4 regions of the Paenarthrobacter sp. CCNWLY172 genome follow, and region 2 is predicted to be linked to each of the others. Evidence: predicted binding sites of a transcription regulator. Region 2 holds the regulator's gene; each other region holds the start of a gene.
What was found. The regulator HrcA, encoded in region 2, represses chaperone genes, less so after heat shock. The targets are predictions, from matches to a motif close to TTNGCACTCGNNNNNNNCGAGTGCNAA.
Positions count from the first base shown of each region.

Region 1: a site for HrcA is predicted at 2,814-2,840, ahead of WBN73_RS04500 (Hsp20/alpha crystallin family protein). Genes of this name have one in related genera too.
Region 3: a site for HrcA is predicted at 3,158-3,184, ahead of WBN73_RS02570 (FmdB family zinc ribbon protein). Genes of this name have one in related genera too.
Region 4: a site for HrcA is predicted at 3,523-3,549, ahead of groES (co-chaperone GroES). Genes of this name have one in related genera too.

Region 1 covers NZ_JBBEGB010000002.1:370,857-375,958, reverse strand. The annotation lists gene WBN73_RS04515 (glycosyltransferase family 4 protein) at 1-164, opposite strand, end outside; gene WBN73_RS04510 (FG-GAP-like repeat-containing protein) at 302-2,203, shown strand; gene WBN73_RS04505 (MerR family transcriptional regulator) at 2,354-2,782, opposite strand; gene WBN73_RS04500 (Hsp20/alpha crystallin family protein) at 2,924-3,346, shown strand; gene WBN73_RS04495 (J domain-containing protein) at 3,573-3,977, shown strand; gene WBN73_RS04490 (hypothetical protein) at 3,974-4,351, shown strand; gene WBN73_RS04485 (VOC family protein) at 4,504-5,102, shown strand, end outside.
Region 2 covers NZ_JBBEGB010000006.1:101,200-106,301, forward strand. The annotation lists gene lepA (translation elongation factor 4) at 1-186, shown strand, start outside; gene hemW (radical SAM family heme chaperone HemW) at 187-1,416, shown strand; gene WBN73_RS11060 (DUF4870 domain-containing protein) at 1,448-1,861, opposite strand; gene WBN73_RS11065 (DUF3097 domain-containing protein) at 1,983-2,834, opposite strand; gene hrcA (heat-inducible transcriptional repressor HrcA) at 3,013-4,020, shown strand; gene dnaJ (molecular chaperone DnaJ) at 4,071-5,102, shown strand, end outside.
Region 3 covers NZ_JBBEGB010000001.1:571,155-576,256, forward strand. The annotation lists gene WBN73_RS02560 (AAA family ATPase) at 1-1,930, shown strand, start outside; gene cpaB (Flp pilus assembly protein CpaB) at 1,957-2,760, opposite strand; gene WBN73_RS02570 (FmdB family zinc ribbon protein) at 2,831-3,094, opposite strand; gene WBN73_RS02575 (5-formyltetrahydrofolate cyclo-ligase) at 3,231-3,839, opposite strand; gene galU (UTP--glucose-1-phosphate uridylyltransferase GalU) at 3,938-4,873, shown strand; gene WBN73_RS02585 (GNAT family N-acetyltransferase) at 4,881-5,102, shown strand, end outside.
Region 4 covers NZ_JBBEGB010000001.1:543,020-548,121, forward strand. The annotation lists gene WBN73_RS02450 (GTP-binding protein) at 1-799, shown strand, start outside; gene ykgO (type B 50S ribosomal protein L36) at 836-958, shown strand; gene WBN73_RS02460 (shikimate 5-dehydrogenase) at 1,022-1,834, shown strand; gene WBN73_RS02465 (class I SAM-dependent methyltransferase) at 1,839-3,068, opposite strand; gene WBN73_RS02470 (hypothetical protein) at 3,136-3,498, shown strand; gene groES (co-chaperone GroES) at 3,692-3,988, shown strand; gene groL (chaperonin GroEL) at 4,075-5,102, shown strand, end outside.

The DNA.
Region 1 (5,102 bases), on a different contig from region 2:
TACGCACCCTTCTCGACGCTCGAAACATCAGTGTCCGACGTCGACGGCGCGATCACCATCACCTCATCCCCGCGCTCTTGCAGATGCTCCAGCACCCGCAGGATGGAGTGGGTTACCCCGTTCATCAATGGCAGGAATGATTCGGCGACGATTGCGATCCTCACGCCTTCCACGGTGGTCGCGGCGGTTGGCGTGGCGGGTTCGAACGGGTGGCCTGTGGAGGAAGAGTTGGTTAACAGGTGGGGCTCCAGTTTGTCTCAGGGCGCGCGTAGACTCTGCTTCACCGACGCGCTGGGGCGTCATGACTTCTGGGGGTCTTGCCATGTTTGCTGCTGGGGACAATTCGCGCGCGCTTGGAGTACGACGGCGGCGCTGGGCGGCGGTGCGGTCAGTCGCTGTCGGTTTGGGCTTGGCGCTGTTCTTGGGAGCCTTCAGTTCGCCCGGATCGCCGGCTGTGGCTGATGCGGTGACGGACATCGTTCCTGTGGGCGACAAACCTGGTGCCATCGCCGTGAACCCTGTGACGAACAAGGCGTACGTTGCCTCATTCGAAGGCGTTTCGGTCATCAACGGAACGTCCGACGGAGGCCTCCTGTACTCGGGAGACATGCCTGTGGACGTTGCCGTGAACTCGGCGACCAATAAGATCTACGTCAGCGAGATCGGCGGCTCGGTTGCTGTTGTAAATGGGGTTTCCGGTGCCGTGACGTGGGTTCCCGTGGGGGCTGAGCCGGGTGTTGTGGCGGTGAACGAAACGACCAACAAGATCTACGTGGCCGTGAAGACCGGCATCACGATCATTGATGGGGCTACGAACACGACCACCTCTGTGCCATTCGACGGAGGTGCGCAGGACATCCTGGTGAATTCCGTGACGGACAAGGTCTATGTTCAGTCCAGTGGCACCATCAAGGTCATCAACGCCAGCGGCAATCTCTCGTCAACGATCGTCATCGGCGCCGGCATCTTGGGCGCAGCGATGAACGAGACAACGAACAAGCTTTACATCACGACGATCAGCAGGTTCGGGCCACGGCTCTCAGTGATCAACGGCGCAACCGACACCAGTGGAGTGAGCCTCACATTCTCGCAGACCGTCGGTACCCTCGCGGTTAATCCTGGGACGAACAAGATATACGTAGCCGCAGACAGTGCTTCAACGGACGGCTTTGTGAAAATCATTGATGGGGCGACCTTCACGGAAGTGACCACCATCAGCACCGCCACGCGTGTCAGCGAGATCGTCGTGAACCCCACGAGCAACAAGGTCTATGCGCCGACCAGCGGCGGGGGCACCGTCATCATCAATGGCCAGAGCAACAGCAGCTACGCCGTTTACACGGGCAGCGAGCCGGTCTCCGCTGCCGTCAACACCTCCACCAACAAGGCGTACGTCGTCAGCTACGGCACTGCTTCTGTGCGGATCATCGACGGGACCGTGGAGCAGCCTGTCAAGAATGATTTCAACCGGGACGGGTTCACGGACGTTTTGGCTCGGGAAGCTTCCGGCGTCCTGTGGCTCTACCCGGGGGATGGCTCGGGCGGGTGGCTGAATCGCGTTCAAGTAGGGCAGGGCTGGAACATCATGACGGCTCTGGTTACTCCCGGCGACTTCAACGGCGACGGGAATGCCGACGTCCTTGCCCGTGATGGCGGAGGGCTGCTCTGGCTCTACCCCGGCAACGGCTCGAGTGGTTGGCTGCCTCGTGTGCAGGTAGGCATGGGCTGGGCTGGCATGACCGCGATCGAGTCCGTCGGGGACTTCAACGGCGACACCTTCGTGGATATCGCTGCCCGTACCGCCTCAGGCGTTCTGTGGGTGTACCGAGGTAACGGCTCCGGCGGTTGGCTGTCTGCCATCCAGGTCGGTACGGGTTGGAACGGAATGTCCGAGATGACCGGCGTCGGCGACTTCAACAGCGACGGCACGCCCGATGTTGCTGCCCGGGACTCCTCCGGTGTGCTCTGGCTTTACCCAGGCAACGGCTCTGGTGGATGGCTGCCGCAGCGGGCTATTGGGCAGGGCTGGAACGTCATGAACTCGCTGCTTGGTCCCGGTGACTTCGACGGTGATGGACGTGCAGACATCCTCGCGCGGAACGCCGCGGGTGAGCTTTGGTTGTACGCGGGCAGTGGGGGAGCTGCATGGCCCACGGCTTCCCGCGTGGGTACGGGGTGGGGCGGGATGACGGCGATTCTGTAAAACAGGCGGCCAAAACGGGACGTGTCGACATCATGGTTTGATGCCACCTTCCATTCACCACATCCATTTGCCCTGTACTCCTTGACTTCTTCTCTTCGGTGGAGAGTGCTCAGGTCCGGGTCCCGGTCAGTGCACTGTTCACTCGCGGACTCAAGCGTCCCCTCCCCGCGCCCGCTTCAGATCCTTCCGCAGCCCCCGGTTATCAGCCCGGAGCTCCCGGTTGTCGTCAACCAGCCCACGGTTGTCCTCCGTCAGCCCTCGGTTCTCCGCCTCCAACTCGAGCACCAGCTTCACTCCGGCCAGGTTCAGCCCCTCATCCAGGAGTGCGCCGATCCTCCGTAGAGTCGCAAGGTCGTCCTCGCTGTAACGCCGGGTGCCGCCGTCGGTCCTTTCCGGGGTGACCAGCCCTTTGCGCTCGTACTGCCTGATGTTCTGCTGCCCCGTGCCAACCAGTTCCGCCGCCACTGAGATCGCGTAGACGCCGCGAGCGTCCCGGCCACCGGCAGAGGTGCCGTCCGCCCCGGAAGCAGCCGGGCCGCCGTCGTGCGTCTCCGCAGCAGCGCCGTCCGAACCTGCCATCAAGAACCTCCGAAAATCTTCCGAAAACCTACTTGCACTACTTTCTCACCAGTGCTATAAAAAATCTATACCAGCCACCACAGATCAGGGAAGGCTGGGAGAACAACAAATCAGCATCACGACCAGAGGAGTGAGAACAAAATGCTGATGCGCACTGACCCGTTCCGCGAATTCGACAGGCTCGCCCAACAGGTTTTTGGCACAACAGCACGACCTGCCGGAATGCCCATGGATGCCTGGCAGGAGGGCGAGGAGTTTGTCGTTGCCTTTGATTTGCCCGGTGTGAGCCCCGACTCCGTCGACCTCGACGTCGAGCGCAACGTCCTCACGGTCAAGGCAGAACGGAAGTCGCCGGCCGGCGAGAACTCAGAGATGATCGCCGCCGAACGTCCGCAAGGCGTCTTCAGCCGGCAACTGATCCTGGGCGACACCTTGGACACCGAAGGCGTCAAGGCCAGCTACGACGCGGGCGTGCTGACACTCCGCATCCCCGTCGCCGAAAAGGCCAAGCCGCGGCGCATCGAAATCACGTCCAACGAACAACGTCAAGAGATCAACGCCTAATCCTCTGCCCTGCCGGAAGGCTTCCCCGGGGGTGGCCAACCGGCAGGGCGCCGACCGGGAACAACGGAGGCGGCCGCATCGGAATAGTTGGGCGCAGGCTTCGTGCCACGTCACAGCGTTTTTTAGCGCACATGAAAGCGGTCCCCGCCCGTCGTCTCCCGATTGATGGCCCCCGGTTCACCCCGGGGGCCATCCCCAAGTCTGCTGCAGGAAACCGGAACCAACCGTGAGCGATCAACCTGACCACTACGCCACTTTGCACGTGTCGCCGGACGCGACGACCCGTGAGATCGCCCGCGCCTACCGCACGCTGCTCCGGACCCATCACCCGGATACACGCCAAAAGGTCGACGACGGCGACACCACCTCCGCGGCCGACCTCCAGGAACTGCATGCCATCATGCAGGCGTACGTCGTTTTGTCGGACCCAGGAAAGCGGGCGGCTTACGATCAGGCGCGGCGGAGCGGTGTGCCCGCAGGAAGGCCCGGAACGCCGGTCAACGTGCGAGTCCATCGACACGAACCAGCGGCCAGCAAGGAACCAGGGCGTCCCCAGCCGCCCTTGTCTTTCGGGCCAACCCGTTGGGAGCCTTCATCCAGAACCCTCAGAACACCAAGGAGCCATTCATGAGTGCCTGGCGTCCCTACGACGGCCACATCATTCCCGCGTTCTACGAACGGTTCGAGAAACGCTGGGGGAGGGGAACGGCTCCATTCCTGGACCCCGAGGTCCACGAACAGCCGATGCCCCGTGCCCAGTGGATCAACCCGGACACGGGCGCTGCGGTTGCTGTGGTGCCCATCTGGACCGACGACCCTGAGCATCGCTCATTTGGTGTGTTCTACCTCCCGCCGGCTGGGGACATCTGGATGCTCCGCCCCGGCCCCACCACGTTTCTGGAACCCAGTGCAGGGGCCAGCGGGGAGCAGGTGACACTCCGCAACGACGCTTTCAAGAAGGCCGTCAACCACGCCAAGGAGTTCATCTACGGGCCCCAGCTCTAGCGGGCTCACCCGAGGGGTTGGCTCTCGGCCCTAAGCGAGCCCTCAAAGTGCTGAGATGTAACCCCTCGGCGCTAGGAGCAAAAGCGGACGCATCCTGACCTCAAGTAGTCGTAGCCTGAAAGTACTGAACTCCCGACGAAGAGGACACAGTCATGACCGCGGCAAACCCGAGTATCAGCACAGTTCCCAGCGGCTACTCCAGCGTCAGTCCGTGGCTCATCACGCGTGACACCAACGCCCTCTTCGAGTTCATCACCGCAGCGTTTGGGGCAGAGGAGATCGACCGCGTCGTCGGGGAGGACGGCACCATCGGGCACGCGGAGGCGCGGATTGGCGACTCAGTAGTCCTCGCGTTCGACAGCCGACCGCACTGGCCCGAAACGCCGTCGTACCTTCGCCTGTACACGCACGACGCCGACGCCGCCTTCCACGCCGCCCTCGCCGCGGGTGCCACCGCGGTTTCGGTCCTCGACAACAGCGCCTGGGGTGATCGCGGCGCCCGCGTCCAGGACCCGTTGGGCAACGTCTGGTGGATCATGTCGCACATGGAGGACGTCTCCGACGACGAAGCGGCCAGCCGCTGGGACGCCCCGGAATACGCCGCCGGAATGGAGTACGCGGTCGAATCCCTCCGACGGCATATGACCGGTCAGCCGGATGCGCCGGTCCCGGATGAGGTCAAGGCGATGGCTCCGGTGACACGTACCGAAGGAGTCCCTGCCGTCCCGGCCGGATATCGATCCGTTGAGCC
Region 2 (5,102 bases):
CGGGCCATCCGCAAGGACGTTCTTGCCAAGTGCTACGGCGGTGACATCACCCGTAAGCGCAAACTGCTGGAAAAGCAGAAGGAAGGCAAGAAGCGCATGAAGATGGTGGGTCGCGTGGAGGTTCCCCAGGAAGCATTCATCGCAGCACTGACCACCGACGAGTCCAAGGACAAGGCCAAGAAGTAGATGCCCAGCGTCCTACCATTGGGCGATCCGGCGCCTGCGGACGGAGTACTTCCCCCGCAGGTGCTGGATGGCGTCGAGCACCGCAACTTTGGGCTCTACGTCCATATCCCGTTTTGCGCCGTTCGCTGCGGCTACTGTGACTTCAATACCTATACGGCCACCGAGCTTGGCGGCGGGGCTTCCCAGGATGCCTATGCCACAACTGCGGTGTCCGAACTCGACTTTGCGGCTCTGGCACTGGACGCCTCAGGGGTGCCCCGGCGGCGCATGAGCACAGTCTTCTTTGGAGGCGGTACGCCCACGCTCCTCCCCGCGGAAGACCTTGCACGAATCCTGCGGGCCGCCGTCGACCATTGGGGGCTTGAGCCTGGTGCCGAGGTAACCACCGAAGCCAATCCGGATTCCGTAACCCCTGAGTCCCTGAAGGTGCTGGCCGATGCCGGATTCACCAGGGTTTCGTTTGGCATGCAGTCGGCTGTGCCGCACGTGTTGAAGGTCCTTGACCGGACCCATACCCCCAGTCGTGTGCCGCTCGTGGTCCAGTGGGCCCGTGAGGCCGGACTCGCGGTGAGCCTGGACCTTATTTACGGTACGCCGGGGGAGTCCATGGCGGACTGGCGGTTGTCCCTTGAAACAGCACTGTCCTACGAGCCTGACCACATCAGCGCCTACGCATTGATCGTGGAGGACGGCACCAAGTTGGCGGCCCAGATCCGCCGCGGCGAAGTGCCCGGAATTGACGACGACGATCATGCAGCCAAATACGAGTTGGCTGATTCGTTGATCTCCGCAGCTGGTTTGAACTGGTACGAGGTCAGCAACTGGTCCCGGACACCCGATCAAGCGTGCCGGCACAATCTGGCCTACTGGCGCGGCGATGACTGGTGGGGCATCGGCCCCGGTGCGCACTCCCACGTAGGAGGTGTCCGGTGGTGGAACGTTAAGCACCCCACAGCGTACGCAGGACGGTTGGGTGCGGGAAGCTCACCGGCGGCAGGCCGGGAGACCCTCGACGCCGAAACCCGGGAAGTCGAACGCATCATGCTGGAAGCACGGCTCGGTACAGGGCTTGAAGTAGATGCCTTGGACGCGGTTGGCCGCCATGCAATGGCAGGGCTGATCGCCGACGAGCTGGTTGATCCCGTGCAAGCGTTCAAAGGCCGGTTGACCCTTACGCTGAAGGGCCGGCTGCTGGCTGACGCCGTAGTCCGGAGGATTCTCCCCGACTAACCCCCCAGCCGCTTGAATGGCTGGGGGAGGGCTACTTGACCCAGCGCAGGTTGAGCTTGTAACGGTGCGGCTGGCCGTGGTTGACGCGGATTCCGGCTGAGACGGAGAAGCATGTCAGGGCTACCCAGATGCCAGTGGCGATCACAGCAAAGATGTTGCCTACTACCGGCAACAGCACCAGGATGTTGGCCAGAACCGCAGCGATGGTGGGAGGCAGCGTGAAGTTCAACGCCTCCTTGGATTCCTGTGCCGTGAACGGTCCGCGGTCACGGAAGATCAAGTAGATCAGGAGAGATGGCAGGCATCCGAGAATACCGCCAAAGTGTGCCAACGTAGCCCACTGCCTGTCCTCGCTGGCGGTCAGCGGCAGCGCATTTGCAGGCGCGCCATGGTACTGGGGCTGGCCTGCGGCGCTGCCCGGTTCTTCAGGAGCGTTCTCTGCCACGGTGTGTTCCCTTTGCTGTAAAGATAGTGCGGTGTTGCTGTCCCAGAATACCGGCCCCGGCAGGCTTCCCGGGACAAACGCCACGATGACACGTCAGTTGCTGCTGCTTTGAGGCCAAAGGTCAGGGAACTGTGAGGAAGTCGATGACTTCCTCCACGCGGCCCAGCAGCGAGGCCTCAAGGTCGGCGTAGCTGCGAACCGCACCAAGAAGACGTTGCCAGCCCAGTCCTACATCCTCAGCGGTCTCGTGAGGCCACCCGAAGGCGGTGAGAATCCCGGTCTTCCAGTCGGTGCCGCGGGGTACGGACGGCCAGGCCTCAATTCCCAGAACTTTGGGCCTGATGGCCTGCCAGACATCGATGTAGGGATGGCCGACAATCAGGACGTTTCCTGCGGCGCCGGGCACAGTCATGGCGTCAGCTGCGATGCGGGACTCTTTGGAGCCGGCCACGAGGTGGTCCACCAGGATGCCGAGGCGCCGGCCGGGCCCGGGGTTAAAGGCGGAGATTGCCGACTTGAGGTCATCGACTCCGTGCAGGGGCTCCACCACAATGCCCTCGACGCGAAGATCGTCGCCCCAGACTTTCTCGACGAGTTCGGCGTCGTGTTTTCCCTCCACCCAAATGCGGCTGGCTTTGGCCACCTGGGCGCGTTGTCCTTCAACCTTCACCGAACCCGACGCCGTGCGACCGGCCTGAACGGGCGGCGTCGATTGTCGGGGGGCCGGGGGCATCAAGCGGATGGGCTGCCCCTCGAGCAGGAAGCCAAATCCGAGCTGGAACGACTTCGTCTTCCCCCGCCTGTCCTCGAGGGACACGATGTGCATGCCGCCGGTCTTCTCGACCCGGGTGACTTCGCCCACCCAGCCTGATTGGACATCTTCGAGGACCATCCCGCGTTGTACAGCTACCTCCGGCAGTTGCCGTTTGGCGGGAGCTGACAGATCCTGCGGACCCCACGTGTCGAAAGCCAAGGAGTTCCTACCTTTTGTGCTGGGTTGAATTGTTCAGTGTTGGTTTGTGCTGGCTTGGGAAAGGAAAGTTCAATGCTAGCAACGGGTTGGCTCATACTAGACTGGTTAGCACTTGGGCATGTTGAGTGCTAAGTGGACCCGGTCTCAGAGACCACGGCAGTCGTCAGGAGGTGGAGCAATGAGTGAGCCACGCAAATTGGAAGTGCTGCGTGCCATCGTTGAAGATTACGTGCATTCACGGGAGCCTGTTGGATCGAAGGCCCTTGTTGAACGGCACCATCTTGGAGTTTCAAGCGCCACCATCCGTAACGACATGGCCGTTCTGGAAGAAGAAGGCCTCATTGCAGCGCCCCACACCAGTGCCGGTCGCATTCCCACCGACAAGGGCTACCGCCTTTTCGTCGATCGCATCTCCCAAGTCAAGCCCCTTTCGGCCGCCGAGCGGAGGGCCATCCACTCGCTGCTTGAAGGCCCTGATGATGTAGACGACATCCTGGAGCGCACGGTAAGGCTTCTGTCCCAACTGACCAACCAGGTCGCCGTCGTGCAGTATCCGCACTCCAACCGCGCCTTGGTACGGCATGTTGAGTTCGTCCTGTTGGCACCACAACAAGTGTTGGTGGTGCTGATTGCCGATACCGGCAGCGTCAGCCAGAAGGTCATCGACGCTGGTTCGGACGTGGGCGACGACGCTTTGATGCGATTGAGATCCCGCTTCCTGGGCAGCATCGCAGGGACGCAACTGGCCCTGTTGCCGCAGGTGCTTCCGTCGGTGATTGCCCTGTGTCCGCCGGAGCTTCGGGGGCTGGCCCAGACGTTGGCCAACGGACTGCAGGCCTTGAGCGACAACAGCCGCGAAGAACGCATCCTGATGGCCGGTACGGCCAACCTTGCCAGGTCCAACGTGGACTTCCCCTTGAGCATCGGTCCGGTGCTGGAAGCCCTTGAGGAACAAGTTGTCATGCTTCGGTTGTTGTCAGACATGGGGGATGACCCCAGGGGCGTCACCGTGAGTATCGGCCGGGAGAATCCCTACGACGGATTGGCTGAGGCTTCCGTTGTGGCCACCGGATACGGTTCCGGTGCCAAGGTGGGGATCCTGGGCCCAACCCGCATGGATTACCCCACTACCATGGCCGCAGTCCGGGCCGTGGCCCGTTACCTTTCACGCATTCTTGGCGGCTGAACGCCGTCCCGAAGAAACATCCGCAGTACAACAAGGAAGAGATACCGACTTTGAGCAGCCACTATGACGTTTTGGGAGTCTCGCCGGAAGCCACCGGGGAAGAGATCAAAAAGGCGTACCGCAAGTTGGCGCGGAAACTCCACCCGGACGTAAACCCAGGTGAGGATGTCGCGGAGCAGTTTAAGGCCGTGACCCATGCTTATGAGGTGCTGTCCGATCCCCAGAAGCGCCGCGTCTACGACGCCACCGGCAATGAGAATGGAACGGACAGCGGGTTTGGCGGCGGATATTCCGGCCAGGGCTTCGCGTTCCAGGACATCTTCGATACGTTCTTTGGTGGCGGCGGCGGTCACGGCGGGCCGGCCTCCCGTGTCCGACGCGGCCAGGACGCACTTATCAGTGTCCGCATTGACCTGAAGGACGCCGTTTTCGGCGTCAACAAGAAGCTCGAAGTGGACACGGCCGTGACCTGCCCCACCTGTGACGGCAGCTGCTGCCGACCGGGCACCCACCCGGAACGTTGTGACATCTGTGGCGGCAGCGGCCAGGTCCAGCGCGCTGTCCGGTCCATCCTTGGCCAGGTCATGACCGCTGCCCCCTGCGGTTCCTGCGAGGGCTTCGGAACGGTCATCAAAGACCCCTGCAATGAGTGCAACGGCCAAGGCCGCATCCGCAGTCGCCGTTCCCTGACCATCAAGGTTCCTGCCGGTGTTGCCACCGGTACGCGCATCCAGTTGTCCGGCCAAGGCGAAGCAGGACCCGCAGGCGGCCCGTCCGGCGACCTCTACGTGGAGATCCGCGTCAACAACGATTCCATGTTCATGCGCGAAGGCGACGACCTCCATGCTACCCTCAGCGTGCCCATGACGGCCGCAGCGCTGGGTACGGAGTTGCAGTTGGATACTTTCGACGGCGCGCAGGACATTGATGTGAAGGCCGGAACCCAGTCAGGGGAGATCATCACCCTTCGGGGCCTGGGCGTCACGCACCTGCGTGGTTATGGCCGTGGCGACCTTAAGGTACACCTCCACGTTGAAACGCCGAGCAAGCTGGATCCTGCGCAGGAAGAATTGCTGCAGCAG
Region 3 (5,102 bases), on a different contig from region 2:
TTCGCTGCGCCGCCTGGAAGCCGAATACCGGCTTGCTGACCAGGCCCACATCGCCAGTGGTGCTGCCCGTCTCCGGTGGCAGTTGGCACAGAAATGGCGCCAAGGCCTGCTTGAGCACCCCCGGCAGGCGGAACTGCTGCGGGCCTTGCTGAAGGATGGCCGGGTTACTTTGCCGGCGCTGAGCGCCCAGGCGCCTGAGCTTGTGCCACTCCTGGTGCCCGTTTGGTCTGTCAGCCCCTACCTCTTGACTGGTGTCCTCCCGGCCGAGCAAAAGTTTGACGCCGTGGTGATCATCGACGCCGAATCCACCTCGCTGCAGGCCGTACTTCCTGCCATCGCCCGGGCGAAGCAGGTGGTGGCCTTCGGTGATGCGAAGATTGCGCATGCACGGACCTTCAGCGTTGCTGTGGAACCGCCTGTAGCCGGTGTTGCCAGCCACGAGAATGTTGACAGCGCCTTCAAGGCGCTGGCCAGGGTCCTTCCGACCTGGCAACTGAACTGGGTCTACCGCGCCGTAGACGAGGACTTGATCCTTCAGCTGAGCAAGAATTACTACGACGGTGGCCTGCGCCGCCTGCCCGACGGCAACTCTGTCACAGGACTGGACCGTTCCATCCTGGTGGAGTACATCCCCGATGGCACCGGGCTTCCGGGTGCTGACCATGAGGGCGTCGAGTCCGTCACTGCCGAGGTCAATCGCGTGGTGGACCTTGTGTTCGAACACGCAAGGCTGCGTCCCCGCACGTCCCTGGCGGTGGTAACTGCCAGCTTGCGCCATGCTGCCCGCATCGGCGAGGCCATCAGGCTTCAACTGCCCAACCACCCCCTGCTGTCCACGTTCTTTGGCGCCGGTCCCGAGTCCTTCCGTGTGGTGGATCTGGAGCGGGCCCAAGGCCTGGTACGGGACCACGTGATCTTCTCGCTTGGCTACGGCCGCACACCACATGGCCGGGCACTCCATTCGTTCGGTCCGCTGTCCGCTGAGGGTGGCCGGAACCGTTTCGCTTTGGCCATGACCCGCGCACGGCGTTCCATGCACGTCCTGAGCTGCTTCCGTCCCGAGGACCTTGACCTCGATCGGCTGGCTCATGGTGCAGTGGACTTCTACGAGCTGCTGGACCGGGAACTCTCGGGAAACAGCAACCTCGGTACACCCGCGTCCCGTGCTGTTGCCAGTGAGCAGGCGCTCGGTGAGGATCCCTTGGTTGCTGACCTTGGAGAACGCCTGCGGGCCCGGGGAGCCCGGGTCTGGCATCTCTACGATGGCGTTCTGGACATCGCAGCTGCGGCGGATCCCGTCCACACGATCGGCCGGGAGGGAGCAGAAATCCCCACACCTGTCGCGATCGAATCCGATGGCACTGAACGCTATCGGCGGATGAGCGTCCGGGAACGCAGCCGGCTGCGTCCGCAGCTGCTGGAGCGCATGGGATGGCGCTACATGTCCCTGTGGACCATTGAGGTCTTCACTGATCCTTCGTCCTGCGCGGATCGCATCGGCTCCTACCTTGGGCTGGAGAATCACATTCCGCGGTCGGCGTCGCCTGAGCATGGCTTCCTGGACATGGACGTTGAACAATTGAGTGTGGACAAGGGGCAGCAAACGTTCGCTCCAAGTCCGGCACAGCAGGCACCAGACCAGATTGACGACGCTGCCAATGATGCAGACAGCGAAGCAGAGAACGGGAAAGAAGCACCACTGATGGAAGAAGCAACCGGTCTTGAAGGCGGGTCCGAGACCGAATCCTCCGCGCCCGCCGCCGACACCACTGAAGAAACTCCGGACGCCACGGCCGCCGCAGCCAAACCAGGCGTGAGTGGCATTCTGCCCACCAAAGCAGCGGAAGACGATCCCCGGCGCTGGGGCGATGAGTCCGGTTACGACCATGAGCAGTGGCTTAAGGAACAAAAGCCGCCGCACTGGGGCTGACCGTCCACCGCCATCTGAACCACCCATCACGGGTTGACCAAAACAAAGAAAAGCTTGCCGTGCGTTGATGCGCCGGCAAGCTTTTCTGCTTGCTGTGGATCCGCAGCAACCACTACCAAGCCTTCGGTGTCGCTGGTGCCCAGCCATTCGCCTGCCTTGCCCCCGTGGGCTGAGGTCCAGAGCACGGGGACGGGACCGGCGAGTACTTGTGTTTCCCTGGATTCGTCATAGGATCCGGCTGCCGTGAGGACCACCGTGACCAACTGGCCGGGGGAGAGGAGCTGGATGGACGACGGGTCGGCCATCCGCAGGGGAACGGCTGCGGTGCCCACGGGTGATCCAGTGAGAAGCCCGGGACCCAGGAGGCTGGACTCAGTGGGGATCTGCCCCCGGCTCAAGGGAGCGGCCAACTGTCTGCCTGTGAGGTCCCCGCCATCTGAGAGGGCTCCGGTGACGGCAAGGTCCTGGGGCACTCCCACCCGGGTGAAATCGGCTTCTGTGAGAGTGGTTCCCGTGGGGAGGTCACGGGCGGCCACCATGACACTGATTCGCAGCTCCGAAGCCGGAGTCAGCTGTTGGACGGCGATGCCGGCGGCCAGGCACAGCAGGAGGGCAACAGTGAGACGGCGGTTCCGGGCGATCCAGGAGCCGATCCTTTGCCTTCTGCCTTGGCGGGCTGAATAATTCAGCTGCCGGTGAAAGCTTGTGGCATTTTTGCGCGGTCGGGACGACTGCCCTCCCGCACCAAACGGGTCCGGGGGCCAAGGGCCGGCAGGCGACGCTGAACGCCGGGCGCGGGCAAGGAGGGCGCTTCGAGACTGTTGTGGCATGCCGCCACGTTAGCCAGCCGGACAGGCCGGATAACAGCGGCCTGAAGCGCTATGTGGAAAAGTGGGGAAGTTAGCTTGCTGCAGCTGCCGGTGCCGGGGCGGCTGCGGGAGCGGACGGCGCGGCGGCGGGTGCGGCTGAAACAGTGCTGCCCTTGGCATCACGGGAATCAGTCCGGTAGAAACCAGAGCCCTTGAAGACGACACCGACGCTGTTGAACTTCTTGCGAAGGGCGCCCTTGCACTCGGGGCACTCCGTCAGGGAGCTGTCAGAGAAGGACTGGACGATGTCAAAGGCATGGTCACAGTCTTTGCAGGCGTATGCGTATGTGGGCACTGAGTTCCTCCTTCAGGACAAAGGTCAGGTCCTGTGCAGCAACGGCGGAGATTTCGCTTCGCATTAGCAGTCGCAGGGCCTGAGTGCCAATTCTATCATCGGTCTACAGTGCATGCGCCAGTGGATGTGCGGGACCTCACGGGGCTCTCTCGTCGAGATGGACCACCCCGGAGGGAGTCAGCACTTCCCGCACGGGGCGGTCGAATGCTTCGGCGGGAATCGAACCTGAAGGCAACAGGTCGGCGTCGTACACCACCGCAATGGTGGGCGGCCGCTGGCCGGAATCGTCGAGCCCATGGAGGAGCCGGTCGTAGTAACCGCCGCCCTGGCCGATCCGGTTGCCATCCCTGTCCACTGCCGTGGCTGGCATGAAGATCCCCGCCGCGCCTGCCACCACCTGGCTTTCCATGCGTTCGCCCTCAGGTTCGTCGATAGGGGCGTAGGAGGAACGGACGAAAACTGTCGACGGGGTCCAATAGACCCAGCTCAGCTGCCGGCCGGGCTCGCACACGGGAAGGAGGATCCTGTGTCCGGCCTCGTGCAGGGAATGGATGAGTGGCATGGTGGGTGGCTCAAACGCGACACCTACATAGACGGCAAAAGTGGCCGCCGTGCCGGAGGAAGCTGCAGCCGCCCATTCCGTTCCATGCTGCGCGATCGACGCACCGGCAGCAGCGATCTGTTCGGGGGAGAGGGCGCGCCTTTGGAGGCGGCGGCTGCTGCGGATGTCTTCCTTCGATGCCATGGATGTCCGATCGTGAGGTTCGTCTGATGCCGGTCCGGCGACAAAAGCTGCGGTTCAGTCCACAGAAATGTTGTCCCGGCGCGGCGAGGGTTTAGCCGATGATGTATTCCTTCCGTTACATTAGTCCGGTGACTCTCGATAACAATGCTGTCCGTAAGGCCGTCATCCCCGCAGCGGGTCTTGGTACCCGTTTCCTGCCTGCAACAAAGGCGATGCCGAAGGAAATGCTGCCCGTGGTTGACAAGCCAGCCATCCAGTACGTCGTCGAAGAAGCGGTCAAGGTTGGCCTGCACGACGTCCTGATGATCACTGGGCGCAGCAAGCGCGCCCTGGAGGATCATTTCGACCGTGTGCCGGCGCTGGAAGCGACGCTGGCCGAAAAGGGCGATACCGCCAAGCTTGAGGCCATCCAATCCGCCACCAACCTCGGTGACATCCACTACGTCCGCCAAGGCGACCCCAACGGCTTGGGCCACGCTGTCCTTCGTGCGAAGCAGCACGTCGGGCACGAGCCTTTTGCAGTACTCCTCGGCGATGACCTGATCGATGCCCGGGATAACCTCCTGAGCGACATGATCGCCGTCCAGCAAAAGACCGGCGGTTCCGTGGTTGCCCTGATCGAGGTGGAGCCCTCCAAGATCAGTGCCTATGGTTGCGCCGACGTCGAGGAGATCGGTGAAGACGGCTACGTCCGCATTAAGCAGCTGGTGGAAAAGCCTTCTCCGGAAGAAGCGCCGTCCAACCTTGCCGTGATCGGGCGCTACGTGCTGCATCCGGCAGTGTTCGATGTTCTCGAAAAGACCGAGCCGGGCCGTGGTGGCGAGATCCAGCTGACCGACGCCCTCGAGGTGCTGGCAGCCGGCGAAGGTGAAGGCTACGGCGTGTACGGCGTTGTTTTCCGGGGCCGTCGCTACGACACCGGTGACAAACTCAGCTACCTCAAGGCCTGCATCGAGTTGGCCTGCGAACGCGAGGACCTCGGTCCTGAACTGCGTGAGTGGCTGCCGACCTTCACTGCTTCGCTTCCCAAGTAACCTCAGGATGTACGGTTCTGCGATCTGGCCGGTGACGCTGGAAAGCGGAGACCTGCTTCTTCGCCCCATCCGATACCGCGACAAGCGGGAGTGGTCTGAAGTCCGTTCGCGGAACAGCGAATGGCTTGCTCCCTGGGAGGCGTCCAACCCGGCACCGGGTGGGCGCCTGCCCAGTTATCGGCAGATGGTGGCCTCGCTGAACAACCAAGCCCGCCAGTCCACGGCATTG
Region 4 (5,102 bases), on a different contig from region 2:
GGTGCTGGCCATGGACCCGGCGGATTTGGATGACCACATCTGGGACCGACACACCCTGTTCGAATCCGGGTTCACCTCCATGCCCCAGGATGAGCGCACCAGTGGCGAATTCCTGATTGGTGAGTTCGGCCAGGTGGACACCGTGATGGTTTCCCCGGGTCTGGGAGCGGTATTGACCGGGGATCCGCGGGAAGGATCGGAGGCGTGGCTGGTCGGCTTGGAACTGCTGGGCCAGTTGGCGCCCCATGCCAATGCCGTCGGCTCGGCCGGGGAATTCCGGCCGGGTTGCTTCGACGATGCTGAAGCAGCGGCACGTAACCGGCCCGGCGTCGTGCGTGTGCCCCTGAGTGAAACACCTGGTCCCTTCCGGACCGTGCTGCACAAAGCGGGCCGTCCCCTTCACCCCGGACGCTTCCGGGATGCCCTGCCACAGCTGGCCATCGGTACGCACTGGCTGCGCGGCCGCTTATGGATCGCCTCCGCGCCCACGCGGCGGATCGCCGTCCAGGGCATTGGCCCCAGGGTCTGGCTCGAAAGTACCGGGAACTGGCTGGCCGACTCTGCAGGGTCCGGCCATGGCGAGGCAACCGCAAAGGCCGGCGCCGACGTCGACGCGTTCCTGGACTGGCACCCACACCACGGAGACCGCGGCACCGTGCTTGCCATCACCGGACGCTCAGAGGACATCGACCCCACGGAAATCCGCGAGCTCCTGGATGGCTGCCAACTGACGGAGGCCGAAATGACACTGGACTCCGGCGTCTGGGACGACCCCCTGGAACTCAGCGACGCCCTCTAAATCGAAGACCCACACCCACATCAAAGGAGAAACACCATGAAGGTCAGGAATTCACTGCGTGCCCTCAAGAAGATCCCCGGCGCCCAGATCGTGCGCAGGCGGGGGCGTACCTTCGTCATCAACAAGAACAACCCCAGGATGAAGGCGCGCCAGGGCTAACCCGCGGCAGGGTAAAAGGTGCAATGAATACACGGCTCTACCAACAGGGCGTTTAATGGGGGAATGCCAATCCTGAACAAAGACATGTCCCTGTGCATTTCGCTTGCGGCCCGGCCCAGCAATATCGGGACCAGGTTCCACAACTATCTCTACGATCTGCTCGGCCTGAACTTTGTTTACAAGGCATTCGCGCCCACTGACATCACCCTCGCGGTAGCGGGCATCCGCGGCCTCCCCATCCGGGGTGCCGCGGTGTCCATGCCGTACAAGGAAGCCGTGATCCCGCTGGTTGACGTGATGGACCCTTCAGCCAAAGCCATCGATTCGGTGAACACCATCGTGAACAACGACGGCGTCCTCACTGCTTACAACACGGACTACATCGCCATTGCCCGGCTCCTGAAGGACCACCAGGTTCCCAGCAGCCACACTGTCCTTCTCAGGGGTGCCGGAGGCATGGCAAAAGCAGTTGCCGCAGCGCTCCGGGACGCAGGGTTCACCGCCGTCACTATCGTGGCGCGCAATGAAACCACTGGACGAGCACTCGCGGATCTCTACGGATTCGGGTGGCAGGACGACGTCAACGGCTCAACAGCGGACCTGATCATCAACGTCACCCCGCTGGGGATGGCGGGTGCGGATGAGACCGCGCAGTCCTTCGACGACGCCACGGTCGCCGCTGCCCAGGTGGTCTTCGACGTCGTAGCGCTGCCTTCTGAGACGCCGCTCATCACCGCCGCCAGGAACTCCGGCAAGAAGGTCATCACCGGTGCCGAGGTCATCGCCATCCAGGCCGAAGAACAATTTGTGCTGTACACGGGTGTGCGCCCCAGTGCCGGGCAGGTCCGCGAAGCCTCGGAGTTCTCCCGTCGATGAGGTGCTAGCCGGTCACCGGCTCCACCACAACAGCCACTCTTTCCTCACCGATCCTGGTGAGGACCAGGGTGGCTGTTTTTGCGTCCTTGCCCTTTGATGGTTTGGCGGGAAGCAATTGCTTGCGCAGCTCCTCGGGAGTCACGGCCGTGCCGCGCTTCTTGATGTCCAGCACGGTGATGCCGTTGGCCTTTACCCACGTCTTCAAGGCCTTGACGTTGTAGGGCATCACCTCAAGCACCTTATAGGCCCGGGCAAACGGAGTGTCGTGCAGTTCGGGCGCGCAGATGTAGGCGATGTGCTCATCCACCAGGTGCCCGCCCAGCCTTTCGGCGATGTCGGCTACCAGGCCTGCGCGGATGACTGCGCCGTCCGGTTCGTATAAGAAACCTTCAACAGGCCCGACGGCGGCTGCGGGACCTGCGTCGAAGTCTTCGCCGCTGGTGATTTCAGCGGCGCCCTGGCTGCCGATGACCAGGGCCGCCCGCCGCACGCCGGGGCGGGCTACGCCGTTGAACCAAAGGGTCACTTCGGTGACGTCCCCGCCCACCGAGACCCATTGGGCCTCACAGCCTGAGGGTACGGAATCATGGGGGATGCCGGGCCCCATTTTGACGCCAATGGCACGTCCGGTGGCTGCCAGCTTCTCCACGAAGGACAAGGGGGGAGAGAAAGCCTCAGGGTCCCAAATCCGCTTGGTCCCCGACGTGGACGTGGTGCGTCGTGCAGGATCCAGCCACACGCCGTCGATCCCGTCCAGCTCCACGGACGTGGCATCCGAGTGCACCACGGTGGCGTGCGGGAACGGGATGAGGTTGATGGTGGCGCAGGCAGCAGTGGTTTCATCCATTTCAACGGCTGTCACTGAGATGTCCATGGACGCCATCGCCATGGAATCGGCGCCGAGGCCACATCCGAGGTCGGCCACATGGGAAATGCCGGCCTTGGCGAAGCGTTCGGCATGCCGGGCTGCGACGTTCAACCGTGTGGCCTGCTCCAAGCCGGCCTGGGTGAACAGCATTTGCCGCGCGAACTCGCCGAACTTTGCCTCGGCTCGGGTACGCAACCGTGATTGCGTCAGGACTGCGGCCACCAACTCGGCGGAGTGGCCGGCTTTGCGGAGATCCGCGTTGGTGCTGAAAGCGTCGGCCTCGCGGTAGGGCCCCAAGGAGGCCAGGAGTTCCCATCCTTCAGTGGTCAGCAAGGGTGCGATCTGTTCCTGCGGTGCGTGAGGCATGGAATCAAGCCTAACGGCGCGGCACTTGACAACGTGACGGGCGAATCAGCCGGATAGGGTTGTTTTCATGGAAGACACCGCAGCCCCGCAACCCTCCACCATGATGAAGTTCGCGCGACCCGCCCTCATAGCGGGGGCCGTGATCGCTGTGGTCTGCATCGGCTTGCTGATCATCATCTTCGCGTTGGATTCCTTCAACGCGGCCACCTATTCCGTCGCCGGCAAGAGCGTCAATGATGCTACCGACGAAGCACGGGACATCCGCGAGCTCTACAGCGGCGCCCGCACCGGTGGGATGATCACCCTGGTGATTTCCGGCGTCGTTGCTGTTGCGGCCGCTGTGCTCCTGTACCTGAACCGCGGCAATGCCCCGCTGGACGAGGATGACGACGGCCAGGACTATGACCTGGATGACCTCACGGGACGGTGAGCTGCGTTCACCCATGACGAAATGCTGGCACTCACCTTGACCGAGTGCTAACGATTTACATAGAGTCTAGTTAGCACTCTCCCCCGGAGGGTGCTAATAAATGCCAAGCGTCTTCCGGCACCGCGACGGCGGATGTACGCTCCGGCACCCTAGTTCTTAGTCCATGAATCAGCTCATGAAAAGGAGAGTCCGAGTGTCGGTCTCGATTAAGCCTCTTGAGGATCGTATTGTTGTTCGCCCGCTCGAAGCAGAGCAGACCACGGCTTCCGGCCTGGTTATTCCGGACTCCGCACAGGAAAAGCCGCAGGAAGGCGAAGTTGTTGCAATCGGCCCCGGCCGTTTCGATGACAACGGCAACCGCGTACCGGTTGACGTAGCTGTTGGCGACGTCGTCATCTACTCCAAGTACGGTGGAACCGAAGTCAAGACCGGCGGCAACGAGTACCTCGTTCTGTCCGCCCGCGACGTCCTTGCGATCGTCGTAAAGTAACTTCCCGGAGCCCCGCACCGCCGTCGCGTTGGAAATCATTTCCGACCGTCAGCGGTGCGGGTTTTCTGTCTTGAAAGGACACAACCATGGCAAAGCAGCTTGCTTTTAACGATGCTGCCCGCCGGTCTCTTGAGGCCGGTATCGACAAGCTCGCCAACACTGTCAAGGTGACGCTTGGCCCGCGCGGCCGCAACGTCGTGCTGGACAAGAAGTGGGGCGCTCCCACGATCACCAACGATGGCGTCACCATCGCGCGTGAAGTTGAGCTTGACGACCCCTACGAGAACCTTGGCGCCCAGCTGGCCAAGGAAGTAGCCACCAAGACCAACGACGTCGCAGGCGACGGCACCACCACGGCCACCGTGCTGGCACAGGCTTTGGTCAAGGAGGGTCTGCGCAACGTTGCCGCCGGCGCCGCTCCGGGCGAGATCAAGCGCGGCATCGAGGTTTCCGTTGAAGCCGTCGCAGCCCGCCTCCTGGAGAACGCCCGCGAAGTTGAAGGCACCCAGGTTGCGAGCGTCGCAGCCATCTCCGCGCAGAGCGACGAAGTCGGCGAGCTCCTCGCCGAAGCGTTCGGCAAGGTGGGCAAGGACGGTGTCATCACCATTGAAGAGTCCTCCACCACCCAGACCGAGCTGGTCCTCACCGAAGGCATGCAGTTCGACAAGGGCTACCTGTCCCCGTACTTCGTCACCGACGCAGAGCGCCAGGAAGCCGTCCTCGAGGACGCCCTCATCCTGATCAACCAGGGCAAGATCTCATCGCTGCAGGACTTCCTGCCGCTGTTGGAGAAGGCACTGCAGGCCAACAAGCCGCTCTTCATCATCGCCGAAGACATCGAAGGCGAAGCCCTCTCGACGCTGATCGTCAACCGCATCCGCGGCACCCTCAACGTTGTTGCCGTCAAGGCTCCGGGCTTCGGCGACCGCCGTAAGGCCATGCTCCAGGACATCGCCACGCTCACGGGCGCCCAGGTTGTTTCCCCGGACCTTGGCCTGAGCCTGGACACCGTTGGCCTTGAGGTACTCGGTACCGCACGCCGCATCACGGTGACCAAGGACAACACCACCATCGTTGACGGCGCCGGCACGGCTGAGGACGTGGCTGACCGCGT